4 regions of the Phosphitispora fastidiosa genome follow, and region 2 is predicted to be linked to each of the others. Evidence: riboswitches for the same ligand, from Rfam matches in the RefSeq annotation. Region 2 holds a riboswitch; each other region holds the start of a gene.
What was found. A riboswitch is a leader RNA that binds a small molecule or an ion and turns the genes downstream of it on or off. The one in region 2 is predicted to bind cobalamin.
Positions count from the first base shown of each region.

Region 1: linked by a shared signal. The riboswitch ahead of cobT (nicotinate-nucleotide--dimethylbenzimidazole phosphoribosyltransferase) and the one ahead of Ga0451573_RS03755 (S-layer homology domain-containing protein) in region 2 are both predicted to bind cobalamin.
Region 3: linked by a shared signal. The riboswitch ahead of Ga0451573_RS05125 (ABC transporter ATP-binding protein) and the one ahead of Ga0451573_RS03755 (S-layer homology domain-containing protein) in region 2 are both predicted to bind cobalamin.
Region 4: linked by a shared signal. The riboswitch ahead of cobU (bifunctional adenosylcobinamide kinase/adenosylcobinamide-phosphate guanylyltransferase) and the one ahead of Ga0451573_RS03755 (S-layer homology domain-containing protein) in region 2 are both predicted to bind cobalamin.

Region 1 is NZ_JAHHUL010000001.1:371,613-375,468, reverse strand. It holds gene Ga0451573_RS01865 (AAA family ATPase) at 1-672, shown strand, start outside; gene Ga0451573_RS01860 (DUF4276 family protein) at 669-1,226, shown strand; gene cobT (nicotinate-nucleotide--dimethylbenzimidazole phosphoribosyltransferase) at 1,328-2,368, opposite strand; cobalamin riboswitch at 2,671-2,851, opposite strand; gene smc (chromosome segregation protein SMC) at 3,330-3,856, shown strand, end outside.
Region 2 is NZ_JAHHUL010000002.1:302,390-306,245, forward strand. It holds gene Ga0451573_RS03755 (S-layer homology domain-containing protein) at 1-1,975, opposite strand, end outside; cobalamin riboswitch at 2,109-2,300, opposite strand; cobalamin riboswitch at 2,413-2,604, opposite strand; gene Ga0451573_RS03760 (CooT family nickel-binding protein) at 2,685-2,876, opposite strand; gene Ga0451573_RS03765 (DUF3842 family protein) at 2,869-3,294, opposite strand; gene Ga0451573_RS03770 (PDGLE domain-containing protein) at 3,291-3,596, opposite strand; gene Ga0451573_RS03775 (energy-coupling factor ABC transporter permease) at 3,607-3,856, opposite strand, start outside.
Region 3 is NZ_JAHHUL010000003.1:242,460-246,315, reverse strand. It holds gene Ga0451573_RS05130 (energy-coupling factor transporter transmembrane component T family protein) at 1-629, opposite strand, end outside; gene Ga0451573_RS05125 (ABC transporter ATP-binding protein) at 616-2,181, opposite strand; cobalamin riboswitch at 2,385-2,556, opposite strand; gene Ga0451573_RS05120 (ABC transporter ATP-binding protein) at 2,806-3,231, shown strand; gene Ga0451573_RS05115 (ATP-binding cassette domain-containing protein) at 3,228-3,425, shown strand; gene Ga0451573_RS05110 (putative ABC exporter domain-containing protein) at 3,418-3,856, shown strand, end outside.
Region 4 is NZ_JAHHUL010000001.1:138,763-142,618, forward strand. It holds gene Ga0451573_RS00685 (cobyric acid synthase) at 1-651, opposite strand, end outside; gene cobU (bifunctional adenosylcobinamide kinase/adenosylcobinamide-phosphate guanylyltransferase) at 641-1,222, opposite strand; cobalamin riboswitch at 1,363-1,534, opposite strand; gene Ga0451573_RS00695 (NapC/NirT family cytochrome c) at 1,680-2,147, shown strand; gene Ga0451573_RS00700 (DUF3842 family protein) at 2,134-2,565, opposite strand; gene hypE (hydrogenase expression/formation protein HypE) at 2,934-3,856, opposite strand, start outside.

The DNA.
Region 1 (3,856 bases), on a different contig from region 2:
CAAAAGTTTAAGCAAGTAGCTGCTTTCAGGAGATTAATTGAAGGGTGGCATGTTTCCGATTTTCATGTTCAAGCGGCTCGTGCTAGTGCTGATGCGGGTTACGCAGAACACCTTTCGCCTACAGGAGAGAACTTGCCACTAGTAGCGCAGTTTATGTATCAACATTATCCGGAAAAATTTAAGCAAATTTTACGCAAAATGGAATACAGAGTCCCAGGTATAAAGTCTGTAGAAGCAGTGGAAACTCCCGATGGACGAATAGTACTCAGGTTTCAAGATGGTTCTTTTAAAGACCCGTTTGTTGCGAGATATGTTTCTGATGGGACTATAAAAATGTTTGCTTACTTGTTATTATTGAATGACCCCAAGCCACACCCATTGTTATGTATTGAGGAACCTGAAAATCAACTGCATCCCGAACTTTTATTTGAACTTGCAGAAGAGTTTAGAGCTTACACACGAGCGGGAGGACAAGTGTTTATCTCTACGCATTCGCCTGATTTTGTTAACGGAGTTGAATTAAACGAATTATTTTGGTTAACAAAAAGTGATGGTTACAGTGAAGTTAAACGTGCATCCGACGATGAACTGCTCAGAAATTTAGTAGTTGAAGGTGATTTGCCAGGGGCATTATGGAAGCAAGGCTTCTTCGAGGGAGCTGGACCGCAATGAAGCATATAGTATTTTTATTGGAAGAGATTTCAATGAAAGCAGTTTTAGACGAAATACTTCCATCCATATTACCAGACGGATGTACCTTTCATACTATTAAACATGAAGGTAAAACAGACATGGAGAAATCAATTCCTCGTAAATTGCGTGCTTATAGAATTCCCGAAGTACAGTTTGTAGTGCTTCGTGACCAGGACAATAGTGATTGCAAACAGGTTAAACAAAGGCTATTGCAACTGTGCTTTGAAGGCGGACGAACTGATGCGTTAGTTCGTGTGGTCTGTCACGAGTTGGAATCATGGTTTTTAGGTGACCTTTCAGCAGTTGAAAAAGCTTTCAATTACAAAGGAATTGCTAGAAAACAAGAGAAAGCTCAATTTCGAAACCCAGATAAACTTGCTAACCCGTGCGAAGTACTGCAAAAAATGGTGCCCGAATATCAAAAATATAGTGGTTCGAAAAAAATTGCTAAATTCATGAAGATTGATACAAATTGTTCTTTGAGTTTTAACGCTTTTATCGAAGGGATTCGCAAGATTGTCGCAGCAAGCTAAATTCTTACTGCCCGGATGTTTCGTACTGTGGCATTTGGTGAGGTGTTGTACAAGATTTCCCCCGTGGCAGCGAGGAAAATCGGGTACAACACCTCATTATCTTACATGCCGATATCTTTAAAGGTCCCCACTTCATGAAGCATTTTTATTGATGCATCCAGCACCGACATGGCCAGGGCCGCCCCAGTGCCTTCCCCTAGTCTCATTTTCATATCCAGGATTGGCCTTAATCCCACGCATTCAAGCATGGTCCGGTGGGCCTGTTCTGCGGAACAGTGTGATGGAATCATAAAGCTCACCGAATTGGGAGCCAGTCTGGCGGCAATGAGAGCACCGGCGCTGGAGATAAAACCATCAACCACAACCGGAACCCTGCTTGCTGATGCTGCCAGTATGGTTCCGGCTATGCCGCCAATTTCCAGGCCGCCCACTTTTGCCAGGACATCAACAGGATCGTTCTTATCCGGACGGTTTAACTCAATGGCCTTCTGAATTACTACTGCTTTATTGGAAAGAGATTGGTCGTCAACACCGGTTCCCCGTCCGGTAACCTCTTCAGGGGTGAAACCGCCCAAAACCGAAAGGATGGCGCTGCTGGGGGTGGTATTACCAATTCCCATGTCCCCGGTACCCAGAACCCGGGCACCCTTGCTGATTTCATTATTGGCTATCTCAATTCCGGTTTCAATTGCCTTGACGGCTTCTTCCCGGGACATTGCCGGGCCCTTGAGCATATTATCGGTCCCGAATTTTATCTTCCGGTTGATGACCCCCGGGTGGTCAATTGGGGCAGCCACTCCGATATCAACGGGGACAATCTCTGCCCCGGCATGCCTGCCAAGTACGCAGACACTGGCAATTCCATCAGCAAAGGTTGGCATCATAGCAATAGTTACCATTGGGGGGAATGCGCTAACCCCTTCCTGGACCACACCATGGTCAGCTCCCATGACTATGATTACTTTTTTTCCTGTTTTGGGCATAGGGTCACTGTAGATGCCGCTAAGCTGAAGGACCATTTCCTCGAGTACGCCTAGGCTCCCGGGGGGCTTGATCAGATTGTTCAGCCTCTCCTGGGTCTGTTCCATGCTGGCACGGTCTAAATCCCCAATTTGCTGCAGGGTCTTTTCAAGTAAACTCATTTTTGTTTCCTCCTTGATTTTTAATAAATTTTTTTATTTAATTTTTTTTGTATATTCAAGGCTTTATACCTTGGATTCTTTATATGGTGAGATGTTGTACAAGATTTTCCTGGCACTGCCTTGTTGCCGGGGGGAGTGGCAGCTTAGACTCATAGGCGGCAGTGCGGAAAATCGATGCAATAGCTCACCATTCCCGCTCATTTCCAAGAGCTTACCTGCCGGAGAAAAACAAAAAGTTCACAGCTTATAAAGCTGTGAACTTTGCCATCATTCACCAATACCTGCATCATTCCACGAGATGCAGCAATATGACGGCTATGGCAGGTCTCCTGGCTTGTGATCATCACATGCTTTTCACCTTCCCCGAAAAACTCGAGTGGTCTGTTGAAGGCATGCTAACACTTACAGTGGCGGGACCGCTTGGGATTTTCACCCAATTCCCTATTCTCCTCATTAGAGGCACCAATAACCTTTGGGATATTTTTTTGTTTGAAAGTATATTATTATTATAAAAGAGTTGCCTGAAATTATCAATAAATAATTTTTAATATGTAATTAGAATTAAAATTGAGTTCTTCATAAACCCATCCTTTCTTTAACTTCTTTATTTATTGTAACATTAAAAGCCGGAAATTTCCCGGCTTTTGTAATTGTTATTAACGAATATCACAAAAACTGCGGCTCTGCATACCCTGATTAAAAAGGGTGAATTGTTGTGACCACCGTTTACTGTAATGAAGAGTGGTGCCGCTGGAATCGCTCCGGGAAGTGGTGTATCGCTAAAAAGGTGTGCATCAAAAGCCAAAATGGTCAACTGGTCTGTGAAACCAAAGAAATGTTTTTTGAAGAAAGGGACTGAGAAGGAAAGTGCCCTTTTTTTGTTGAATTCATTAAAACAGGAAAGCTTTAATTGATAAGTGTCATTAAGGCTGGTTTTTTCAAAATGTAAGGAGGAACCCTTTTGTACCTGAAGAGAATTGAGGTTCAGGGCTTCAAATCCCTGGCTGATAAAATAGAACTCCAGTTTACCCCGGGCATTACCGCTGTTGTTGGACCTAATGGGAGCGGCAAGAGTAATATTGCCGATGCTGTCAGGTGGGTGTTGGGTGAGCAGAGCGCCAAGACCCTCCGGGGCGCCAAGATGGAAGACGTAATTTTCTCCGGCAGTGACAGGAGAAAATCCGTAGGGATGGCTGAGGTATCTCTTACCCTTGATAACAGTACCGCCATATTTGCGCTGGATTATTCTGAAATAACGGTCACTCGGAGGGTTTATCGTTCCGGAGAAAGTGAATTTCTGATCAACAAATCTCCCTGCAGACTGAGGGATATCCATGAACTCTTCATGGACACCGGAATCGGCAGGGAAGGGTATTCCATTATTGGACAGGGCAAGATTGATGAAGTCCTCAGTACCAGGTCTGAAGACCGTCGAAATATTATTGAAGAGGCCGCCGGAATAGTAAAGTACAGGAGCCGTAAACAGCA
Region 2 (3,856 bases):
CAGTCCCGTCATCTAAGTACTGGTCATTCAGGTATTTCAGCCCGTTTTCCACAGTACCCACGATATCCGCATTCTCCATGGCAATACACCCGTAAAGGACTGCGGCAGCACTGCCAATATTTTGGGAACTTCCAAAACTGCCGTCATCTTCATTGAAGGTTCCTGTCAGCAGATATGATACCGGATTCACCCGGGTTGCACCTGATGTTTTGGTCCAGTGATCACCTTCAGGGTCACAACCGGTCTCCCGCAGCATTACTATCAGTTCTGCGGTGTCAACTGCGGCATCATCCCAGACGTAAAACACACTGTCGTCATCCTGCTGAACTCTAATAAGATAATTTAAACCATTATAGACAGCTTCCTCGACAGTTGGGTTAGTATCGGCTTCAGGGAAATAACCTAGCGCACGTACTGCCTGAATACTTGACAAAACATCTTCATAATATGTGCCGAAAAAGCTTTCACCCCATGACCCGCCATATACTGCTTCAGTGGTACTCTGTTTGGATAATATGTATGTTACCGCGTCAGTTGTATTGATATCAGCAATTTTACCCGCTTCACCAAGGGCAATATATGCCCACATATCACTGTAGACACTGTCTTCAAAAGAGCCCTGCCCAGGTTCAGATATCTTCTGCCGCCCTGCCAGGATGCCTGAAAGCCGGTCAGTTCGTGAGGTGTCATCCCAGGCGTTAACTGCCAGCAATAACTGGGCAATTGTTTTGGTCTGAGAGTCTAACACCCATGCTGACTCAGAACCGGTATAGACTTCCCCGAGAGACTTCAGGGCAATCAGAGCCTCGGCAGTGGCGGCGGTACTGTCCCACTGCACCTTAACTGCTGCCGTATTAGCATCCTGAACACTTCTCAAGTATGCCAGCCCTCCCTGAATATCCGGGTACACCTGACTCTCATTGTCGTGAGCCCCGTCAAAGAAGCTGAGAGCTGTAAGAATCTGGGCCGTCAGGTCTGCTTCCTTGGGTTCCCAGCCACCCCAGGCAATGCCAATGGAATTGCCATAGTAATCATTGACTACAGTCTTGAAGCTGTTAATATAAGCCAGCGCACCTTCCTCATCAATACCGGAAAGGGTGCCAGTCCTGCCGAGAGCAGTCAGGACAACCGTATTATCGTAAATACTGCTGCCAAAGTAAACCTGTCCGGAAACCGTACCCGCCTTTCCCTTGATAGCGTCAGCCAAATCAGCAATAACTTCAGCCGATTCCGGAGCAGCGGCATAGAGGGCACTGAGTTCTTTGGCCAAATCTGCCGCACTGAGGTTCGCACTGTCGGCAGCAGCGGCGGTTGCAGAGCTAATAACTGTTTCCCCTAAAGACAGCCCGTCATATACCCAGTCACCCACTTCAGAGATGTCTTCACCTGCTGCAACAAGGGCTTCCACACAGCGATAATCAAAATCCCACCCCGCGGCCTCATAAGTCAGTTCCCCGTCTTGATAACCCAGAGCCTTGAAATAGTTAACGGCATTGGTTATGGCATCATTCACCCTGATGGCAGCCGCGGATTCAGGCTCAAGGTCGCCTCGTGTCACAGCCAGAGCCTGCAGAGCTGTTCTGGTCCCATACATATTGGCATATGGTCCAAAGCTGCCGTCATTGTTCTGGGTGGCTGTAATATAGGATATCAAATTAACATCATCACCTACCAAGTCGGTCAGATCTTGGATTTCGCGTTTTAGGCTCTTACCGTCTCTGATCCACTGCCCGCTTGTAAGGTCTTCTCCGGCAATTGTCAGTATGTAAGCCGTATACCCATCAATACCTTCTCCAGATACAAACTTCCCATTGATAAATTCAACAGCTTTATCAGCTAACTCATCAGCGGAATAAGTAACAGTGCTTTCCTCGGCAGCAGCAGGTTCAGTTAAACCTACCGGAACAATACTGCCAAAAAGAAATATAAATATCAGCAAACCGATAAAACCTTTATTAAGCTTATGCTTTTTCATTCTGTCTCAACCCCTAAATAATTAGTATTCAACCAAAGTAATGTCCTCTGACAAACTAAAAAATCTCCCCAGAAATCTATGGAGAGATTAATATCAGGTATTCTCATACCCCACCCCCCCATCTGTCGTGGGTCCAGTGAACTTAGAACAAGCAGGTCTCCTGACTCAGGTTCACCACCCCTCTGCGCCTTCCCGGAAAATTTCCAGTGGCATTCTGCAGAGAGGCTCCCCTATACAGTGGCGGGACCGCGCCGGACTCACACCGGCTTCCCTTTTAAGCCCTCCTCCTGGTGGAGGCAGAGGCACTCATTCAATACATTTATTTGATTTTTGTGTGTTTAGCCTGTTCAGTGGCAGGAAAGAACGAAACTCCCTACCCATGGCAGAGAGTTATATGTCAGGCATACCGAAAATCCAACCCTCCCATCCGTCGTGGGTCAGTGATCTCAGAACAAGCAGGTCTCCTGACTCAGGTTCACCGCCCCTCTGCGCCTTCCCGGAAAATTTCCAGTGGCATTCTGCAGAGAGACTCCCCCATACAGTGGCGGGACCGTGCCGGACTCACACCGGCTTCCCTTTTAAGCCCTCCTCCTGGTGGAGGCAAAGGCACTTATTCTGCTTATTTTGTAGTTTTTTTGTTATTCCGCTTTGATATAATTATTGTAGCATGACAAAGACTGCCATGTCCAGAAGATTTTGTATTTGATGTTTACTCAGTTTTCTCCAGGATAATTCTGTGGTTCACCAGGGCCATTTCCTTAATCCTTGCCCTTACCAGCTTTTGCTGCCCAAAAATGTTTTCCAACAGAATGCCATCTTCACGTGAAACAACTTTATCCACACTCTCCAGAAACAGCTCCTCAACACCGTCTTTTAAGATATACGCATTTGCCTCACACACCTGTACCCACCTCCAAAATCTTCTTAACTTCATGCACCGCAGCCTCAACCAAGTGCGGCAGCGGTTCTTCCCTAATCCTGACTATTTTCACACTGCTTCGGGTCAATGGAAGTAATATTTTCTGCGCACTGCTCCCGACTACAGCTTCAGCCATAGGTGCCGTAAATTCGCCAAGCATGGAATTTGGCATGATGATATTGATTGTACCCATTATCAGGTCCGCTTTTGGGGAGTTGTAAACAACCGCCGCTTCACCGCTGGCCCCTTCATTGGCCCCGGCCTTTATCATCTGGGCAGCAGCCAGGGCATTTGTCCCCAGGGCAATTATCTCTGTATCCTCAGGAAGGTCTTTTCTGAGCCTTTCGACAATAACCCTTCCGATTCCTCCCCCCTGTCCGTCGATTACCGCAATTTTCACTGACGGCCACCTACACGGCGGGATTTCCTGATATATATTTTTCCGACCCCATACATCACAGCAAAAGTAATTAGGGTACCGGCCACACCTGCAAGGCTGCCGGCAGTAGTCTCATTTTTCACTCCGGGCATAACATAATCAGGCATGGGGGATTTAACCACTTGTTTTCCTTCACTAAGGTGAAGGAACCCTTTATCTTCAGCTACCCGTTCCAGACCATCAGGACTTGTGGAAGCAAAGGGAGAGAGAAAAGCCGCAATAGCCAGGGACACTAAGAGAGCTAAAAAAACACCTTTTTTCATATATATCACCTCACGCCTTCTGTTTTTGAAAAACCAGCTCGGATTTAACCTGGGTAAGATAGGCCACCACAACTGATGTTATCAGACCTTCACCTACACCGATCAGCACATGCCAACCCAGCATGGCAGGGAGAGCAATATTTAGGGTAACATAGCCGGAAAACACAATCAGAAGGGTCCCAACCACCGATGCCGCAATTGTTGAACACCAGCCAGCCAAAAAAGTTGCTCCCAGCACTCTGATCCGATCAGTTGATTTC
Region 3 (3,856 bases), on a different contig from region 2:
ATGGCCAGAGCGGTTTCCCCTGCTCTCCTGAAGGACCGGAAAAGAAATGGCATGGTCACCGGCAGCAGGGCAGTAATTTTTTGGAAGGGATTTTTCATTGGCACCCCCCTGGCAGACTGGCTCTCCAGGATTGATGCCAATTCGTGTTCCATCAGGGGCAAAAACCTCATCGCCAATCCTGCCAGCATGGCAAAACGGTAGGGAACACCGACCTTAACCAGAAACAGCACCAGGTCGGACGGGGAAGTCCAATGTAAAAACTGCATCCCCGCCAGTACAATTGCAGCGAGGCGCAGCACTGCGGTTAAAGCAAGCGGGACAGCGCCGCTGTATATTTCCAGGGGACCTAAAACCAATATTGGGTAACCTTCCCTGCAGAAAAGCAGTTGGATAACCAGTAGCTGCAGCGCTGCCAGACCCAGAACCACAAAGGGATGATAAAAGGTCCGCAGGGATATCCCTGCCGCCAGTGAAGTGAGCAAAACGACTACAGGCAAAAGAGCCAGAACTCCGTAATTGGAATTCAACACCGCCAGAATTACAATCAGGGTCAGCCAGGAGAGCTTAGTCCTGGGGTCAAGCCGGTCAATCCATGTACCCCTGTTTTTATATCCTTCAAACAGCGCCAATGGCTGCCCCTCCCTCCAAAACGTCCCCGGGATTACTCTCGGTTCGCAAAATACGCCCGGCTGCAAAACTACTCCCCGTTCCAAAGTCCAGCCCAATACTGCGGAACTCCTCCAGGTGAGAACTCAATTGGGCAGTAGGGATATCGATACAAATTTGGTGTTTGAACATCCCCACTATCCGGTGGGCATATTGAGCTGCCAGGCCCAGGTCATGAGTCACCAGAAGGACAGCCCCCCCCTCTGCCGCCACCTGTGACAACAACTGCATAATAAGCTCGGCTGTTTCACGGTTAAGTCCTGAAGTGGGTTCATCGGCAATAATGATTTTGGGTTCAGCAGCCAGGATAGAGGCCAGAGCCAAGAGCTGCCTCTGACCGCTGCTCAGCCTTTGGGGATGCCGGCTGCGGTACTCAAAAAGTCCGGTAAACCTGAGGACACGGTTCACTCTTTGCATAACCTCATCGCGGGGAATTTTCCTTATCTTCAGAGCAAAAGCAGCTTCTTCCTCAACAGAGTTGGCAAATATCTGGTAGTCGGGATTTTGGAAGAGAAAACCCACTTCCCGGCGAATATCCCAGATACTGTTTTTATTCAACTCCCGGCCCAGCACCCTTACTACACCCTGCTGTGGGGAAACCAAGCCGTTAAAGTGTTTCGCCAGGGTAGTCTTTCCCGAACCGTTTAGCCCGACCAATGCGGCCACTTCCCCTATCCTGATCTCAAGACTGACATCTCTGCAGCCTTGCAGAGAACCCTCATAGGAATAACTGCAGTTTTCGAGAGAGGCTGCCGTTTCCCCGGGACCGCTGACCTGTAACAACCCTGGGGAAAAACCCGCAGCAGCACCAGACATAACCGGTGCCGGCCTTGCCGAATCCTGAACTATACACCCGTCATGCATAAGTATAAAACGAGTCCCGTATTCACTTAGTTCTTCCGGATGGTCTGTGACCAGAATAATACCACAGTCACCGCTGCGGCTCAGCCTGCCCAGCCTCTTATAAATATCCCTCCTTCCCGGCGGGTCCATCTCGGCTGCCGGTTGGTCAAGAACCAGCACTTTTGGCTTCATTGCCAGCACTCCGGCAAGTACCGCCCTTTGTGCTTCTCCGCCGGACAGCGTCTCCGGGGAACGGTCCTCAAACCCGCTTAATCCAACGAAATCGAGCGCTTCGTCAATCCGCCTGCTCACCTCTGCTCTGTCCAGGGCCATATTTCCAGGGCCAAAGGCAACATCTTCAGCAATAGTTGTGCTGAACAACTGGTTCTGCGGGTCCTGCATCATATAACCGACTGTTCCGGCCATTTCGGGCAGGACAGCCTCAGCAAGGTTGATCCCGGCAACTGTAACCTTGCCTGCCATATGTGCCGGGAAGAAATGAGGTACCGCCCCGGTCAGGCAGTGGCACAGCGCTGTTTTCCCGGAAGCCACCGGCCCGGAAATTACCACAAACTCCCCATGGGTGACCACCAGCTCTATATCAGAGAGCGCCGGCACATCCTGCCCTGCAAAAACCAGGCTTTTAATAGAAACGTCAACAAGTTTGGACACAACACACCCCCCTGCACCATGCTTAAAAACAGAAAAAATCCACGCCATCAAATGAGCGCGGACTTTACCTTCATCCAGGCCTGAACCGTGTCCGGCAGACCTGGCAGGGAAAATGCTGATTATAAACAAAAAACCACGCCATAAACTACTGGCGCGGATTTTTCCATCATCCCTCAACCCAGGCCGGCCTTACTCTCGAGACACGGCTTAGTATGTTCCGGGCAGGTCTCCTGACTCAGGGTCAACACCTCTCCTGCCCCTTCCCCCTTTAAAGGGTGGTATGGCAGCGGCTAACCTTCACAGTGGCGGGTCCGTCCGGGATTTGCACCCGGTTCCCTATTCTCCCTTGCGGGCACCTGGAACACTTGGATATTTAACTGTCTTTGTCTCTATTTTATAAATATCATCTGGTTGTGTCAACGTATTTTTTGCAATAAAAACAAAAGTTCATCACTTTCATCCGCCTTTTTCCGGCAATGTAAATAGTATAATTCAAAGGGAAAAAACTACTTTAGATAGAATATTAATGACAACGGCTATTTCGAAAGCCATATTAAATGGCAGAAGCCTTATTATGCAGCGTTTATTCACCGGACTGTTATTGAAAAGGATGTAATGAACCCAATGCTAAAAGTTATCCATGTGACTAAGAAATTTAAAAACACCACAGCGGTAGATGATATCAGTTTTACCCTTGACCCAGGCACCATTGTGGGTCTGCTGGGGCCTAACGGCGCTGGGAAAAGCACTACTCTGAAAACCATAGCGGGACTTCTGCGCAAGGATAGCGGTGAAATTACCATTGCCGGCCATGTAAATACCTCTACGGAGGCTAAAAAAAGGTTTTCTTATGTGCCGGAAACACCGGAACTCTATGAAATGCTGACAGTCCGGGAACACCTGCAGTTTATTGCCTATGCCTATAATGTCCCTGACTGGGCCGAAAAAGTGACCAAACTCTTTGCCAGATATGATCTGCTCGATAAACAGGATAAGCTGGCCAAAGAGCTTTCCAAAGGGATGAAACAAAACTGCTTTTCCGGGAGTTGAGTGAACAGGGGAAAACCGTTTTTGTCAGCACACACCTGTTGGACAGTATTGAAAATCTCTGTCACCGGGTACTTGTAATGAAAAACGGCAAGATTATCGCTGACGGGGATATTGATGCTTTGCGCTCTCAATTAGCGGACGGTGCAAATTACTCTCTCGAAGAGTTGTTTTTGGGAGTGACCGGGGATGAATGACTACAGTCTCCTGATAAAAAAAGACCTTTGGACAGTAAAAAATCATATCAAAGAAATAAAAAACAATCCCAAGCGTCTCATACCATACCTGTTGGGATTGTTATGGATAGGTTCTTTGGTTTTTTCCACTATGATAAGAATAAAGCATGGCCCCACAGAAACCCAGGTTTCCCTGGGACCCCAGGTAACTGGAGCCGTCTTTACGGTCTTGATGACAGTCCTGCTTTTATATAATACCTACCGTGGCACAGTGGAGTCAGCCACCTTTTTCTCAATGGGTGATGTTCACTTCCTGTTTCCCGCACCTGTGCCGCCAAAAAAGATTCTGCTCTACAGTATGCTTAAGCAAACCCTGCAGCAGTTTTTCCTGTATGGGATAGTTATTTTCGCCCTGACACCGACCATACTGCAGGGAACCAGGCTAAACCTGC
Region 4 (3,856 bases), on a different contig from region 2:
TTTTTGCTCCAGGAACTCCACTGCAGGGTAAAACAGTTTGACATCACCACGGAACTTGTTTATTACCACCCCTTTTACCCGGGCCCTGTCGTCAGGGTCAAGGAGTTCAAGAGTGCCTACAACCGCAGCCAGGGCGCCCCCCTTGTCTATGTCAGCCACCAGCAGTACAGGACAGTCAGCCATTCTGGCAATCCTCATATTCACGATTTCTGTTGCCTGTAGGTTGACTTCAGCCGGACTGCCTGCACCCTCAATGACAATAATGTCAAATTCTGATCTAAGTTTGTTGAGGGAATTCTCAACCACATCAAGTGCCGTCATATTATACCTTTCATGATACTCCTTGGCAGAAAGGTTTCCCACCGGCCTGCCAAGGACAATGACCTGGGATGTAGCCTGACCGGTCGGCTTTAGCAGGACCGGGTTCATGACCACATCCGGGGCCAGACCGCAGGCTTCAGCCTGAACTACCTGAGCTCTGCCCATCTCGCCTCCGTCTTTGGTCACATATGAATTGAGGGCCATATTCTGTGATTTAAAAGGCGCCACCTTGTATCCGTCCTGCAGAAAAATTCTTCCCAAGGCTGCCACTAAAACACTTTTACCAACATGTGAGCCAGTCCCCTGAAACATGATACATTTAGAATTCATCATTTACTGCTGCCCCTTCCTTTTTCAGATCAATGGGATGTCCGGCAACTACCAGGTATGCCTTATCAGCTTCCGCGGCAATAATCTGATTGGCTTTTCCCACCAGTTCCTGATACTGCCTGCCGAGAAAATTATCTGAAACCAGTGTCATGCCCACCTCATTGGAGACAATGACAACATGGGCCTCAGTTTCTGCGGCTGCCTTGGCAAGAAAACCTATTTCCCGGAGAATCTCCGTTTGAAACTCTTTTTTAAAATCCCCACCGGTTTCCTGTTCCTTTTTAAACATCAGGTTACTCAAAAGCAGAGTCAGGCAGTCTAGCAAAATAACATCAGAACCATGGTTTTTTTCCCTGATAATTTCCGTCACCCGGTATGGTTCTTCAATCGTTTGCCAGATGTCAGGCCTTCTTTCCCGGTGGAGCCTGATGCGATGCCGCATTTCCTCATCCAGCGCCTGTGCTGTGGCGATATATGTAACTCTATGACCAAGTTTAGAGGTTAGCAGCTCGGCAAATTCACTTTTCCCGCTTCTGATACCTCCGGTAACAAAAATCAGTTTTCCTCTCATTAAGCACACTCCATAAGTATGTATTTGCCGGGATAGTATTATGTGTCATGACAAAACAAAATCCCCAGTCAACGACTGAGGACATGGTTATCAAGGCATAAAACCCCTGTGAAACAACCATAATCCTTTCTCTCGAAGGACTGTATGGTCACTTCCAGGCTGGTATCCTGGCTCCCGGATAAACATGCCGCTTACGCCTTCCCCTTCAAACGAGTGGCATCATGTAAGGGCACTCCCCGGTTACAGTGGCGGAGACCGCTCAGGCTTAACCTGATTCCCATTTTAAAAAAAACCCAGAAGTTACAAATATTTTTTTGTGATTTCAATTATATCATAGTTTTTCAGACTTGTCTGCAAATATTAAACATAAAATCCTATTCAATAATGAAATACTAGTATTAGCTGATATTTAAAACAAATTCAATTACCGTTTGGTGTACTATTGGAGGTAATAATATTGCTTTCCTGGAAAAAAGGCGCCCTAATCATTTCAGTGACGATTATTTTGCTTTATGCTGCGTTCATGGCAGGCTATTACGCTACATCCTTTCCTTCCTTCTGCGGTACCTGCCATGATGTAAAGCCGTATCTGGTGTCATGGCGGCAGTCTGCTCACAAGGACATTAATTGCCTTTACTGTCACGAACCAATGGGGTTCCTGGGTAAGCTCCATTCAAAATCCCGGGGCCTTAACTATCTCTATCAAGAATTAACCGGTCAGCACACAATTATTATAGAAGGACAGATTTTTGAACAAAACTGTGTTGCCTGCCACCTGGGGGATTATCATAATTACCCTGATACTGTAAGGCTTGATGCCAAACACTACCAATGGCTCAAGAGTGACCGCAAATGCCTGGAATGCCATAGGGCAGCAGGACACGGGGCCAATTTATTCACAGCAGAAAAGTTTAACCGGGATTAATCATGCCAGGGGGCAAATACCTCCTGACCCTGTCCATCAAGTCATCTGTAAGGTGGGGCAGGGGTTCAGGGTTAAAACCGGCTATTTCGATACGGTCCCTGATTACCGGCAGCAGTATCTTGGGGGCGCTGCTGGAAGCTAAGGCTGCGGCAATTCCGGGAGTAACCTCGCCTAAAAACGAATTGGCTATAATGATTCCAATGGGCCCCACAATCAGGTCAACTCGCCCGGAATTGTATATAATGGCATTTTCACCCGAAGCGCCTTCATTAGCCCCCGCTCTAAGCATGGCCGCAGCTGCCAGGGCATTGGTCCCAAAAGCGATAATTTCTATTTCTTCCGGGAACTCCTTCCTGAACCGTTCAATTATATATTTACCGATTCCGCCACCCTGACCGTCAATCACAGCAATTTTCATAAAGTATCTCCTCAGAACTGTTCTTTGATTTAGATATCTTTTGTATTCAAAGCTTGTACCTTATATTTTTTATTTATTCCTGCAACCGTTGGCTCCGGAAATGACCGGGGAATATGGTGAGGTGTTGTACAAGATTTTCCTTGCACTGCCGCCGTGAGAAATATTACCGCAGTTCCGCTAAGCGAAGCCAAAGACCGGAGCCATGGATGGCGGAGCCGCCACTGAGGCAGGAGCCGAATTGGCGGTTTAGTCTTTGGCTTCGCCAGGAACAAGGATAGATTTCTCAGGCGGCAGTGCGGAAAATAGGTATAACATCTCACCATATGCCATTGCCGGTCATTTCCCGGAGTCAGCCTGAGCAGGAATAACTAACATATCCTGGGAAGCTGCTCTCCAACCAGCATATCTACTATTCTTTTGCCACCGATTCCGGTGGATAAGACTACTTTCCCCTGATGGTCAGCGATAACCTCGCCAATAATCACGCTGTCAATGCCATACCTGTCTTTTTTCATGGCGCTAACCACTGATTCGGCCACATCCTTGGGCACTACGGCCAGAACCTTGCCCTCATTGGCAACATACAAGGGGTCAAAACCCAGAATCTCACAGGCAGCCATGACCTCATCCCTGACCGGCAGCGATTTCTCGTCGAGCACAATTCCCATATTACTCTGAACTGCAATCTCATTGAGGGTTGTGGCAACTCCTCCCCTGGTTGGGTCCCTGAGGACATGGATATCTTTGGATACTTTCAGCATTGCAGCGACCAAAGTGTTCAAGGGCGCACAATCACTTGTTATCTGATTCCTGAAGGACAGGCCCTGGCGTTCCGCCATTACCGCTATCCCATGGTCACCGATAAAACCATTGATAATCACCTTGTCACCGGGTTTAGCCCGGTTGCCTGATATATGGACACCTTCAGGCACTGTGCCAATTCCTGAGGTGTTAATAAATATCTGGTCCAAAGAACCTCGTTCAACGACCTTGGTATCTCCGCAGACAATCTTCACCCCGGCCTCATCTGCCGCCTTTTTCATGGAAAGCACAATAGCATTGAGCTTTTCCATGGCAAAACCCTCTTCAATTATAAAGCCTGTGCTCAGCCAGAGCGGGTTTGCACCACCCATGGCCAGGTCATTTACCGTCCCGCAGACTGCCAGTTTACCAATATCTCCTCCGGGGAAAAAAGGCGGACTGACAACAAAGGAGTCTGTGGTAAAGGCCAGTCTGACTCCCTCAGCCTGGACCTCTGCCCGGTCATCAAGCCTGTTCAGTTCCGGGTTAT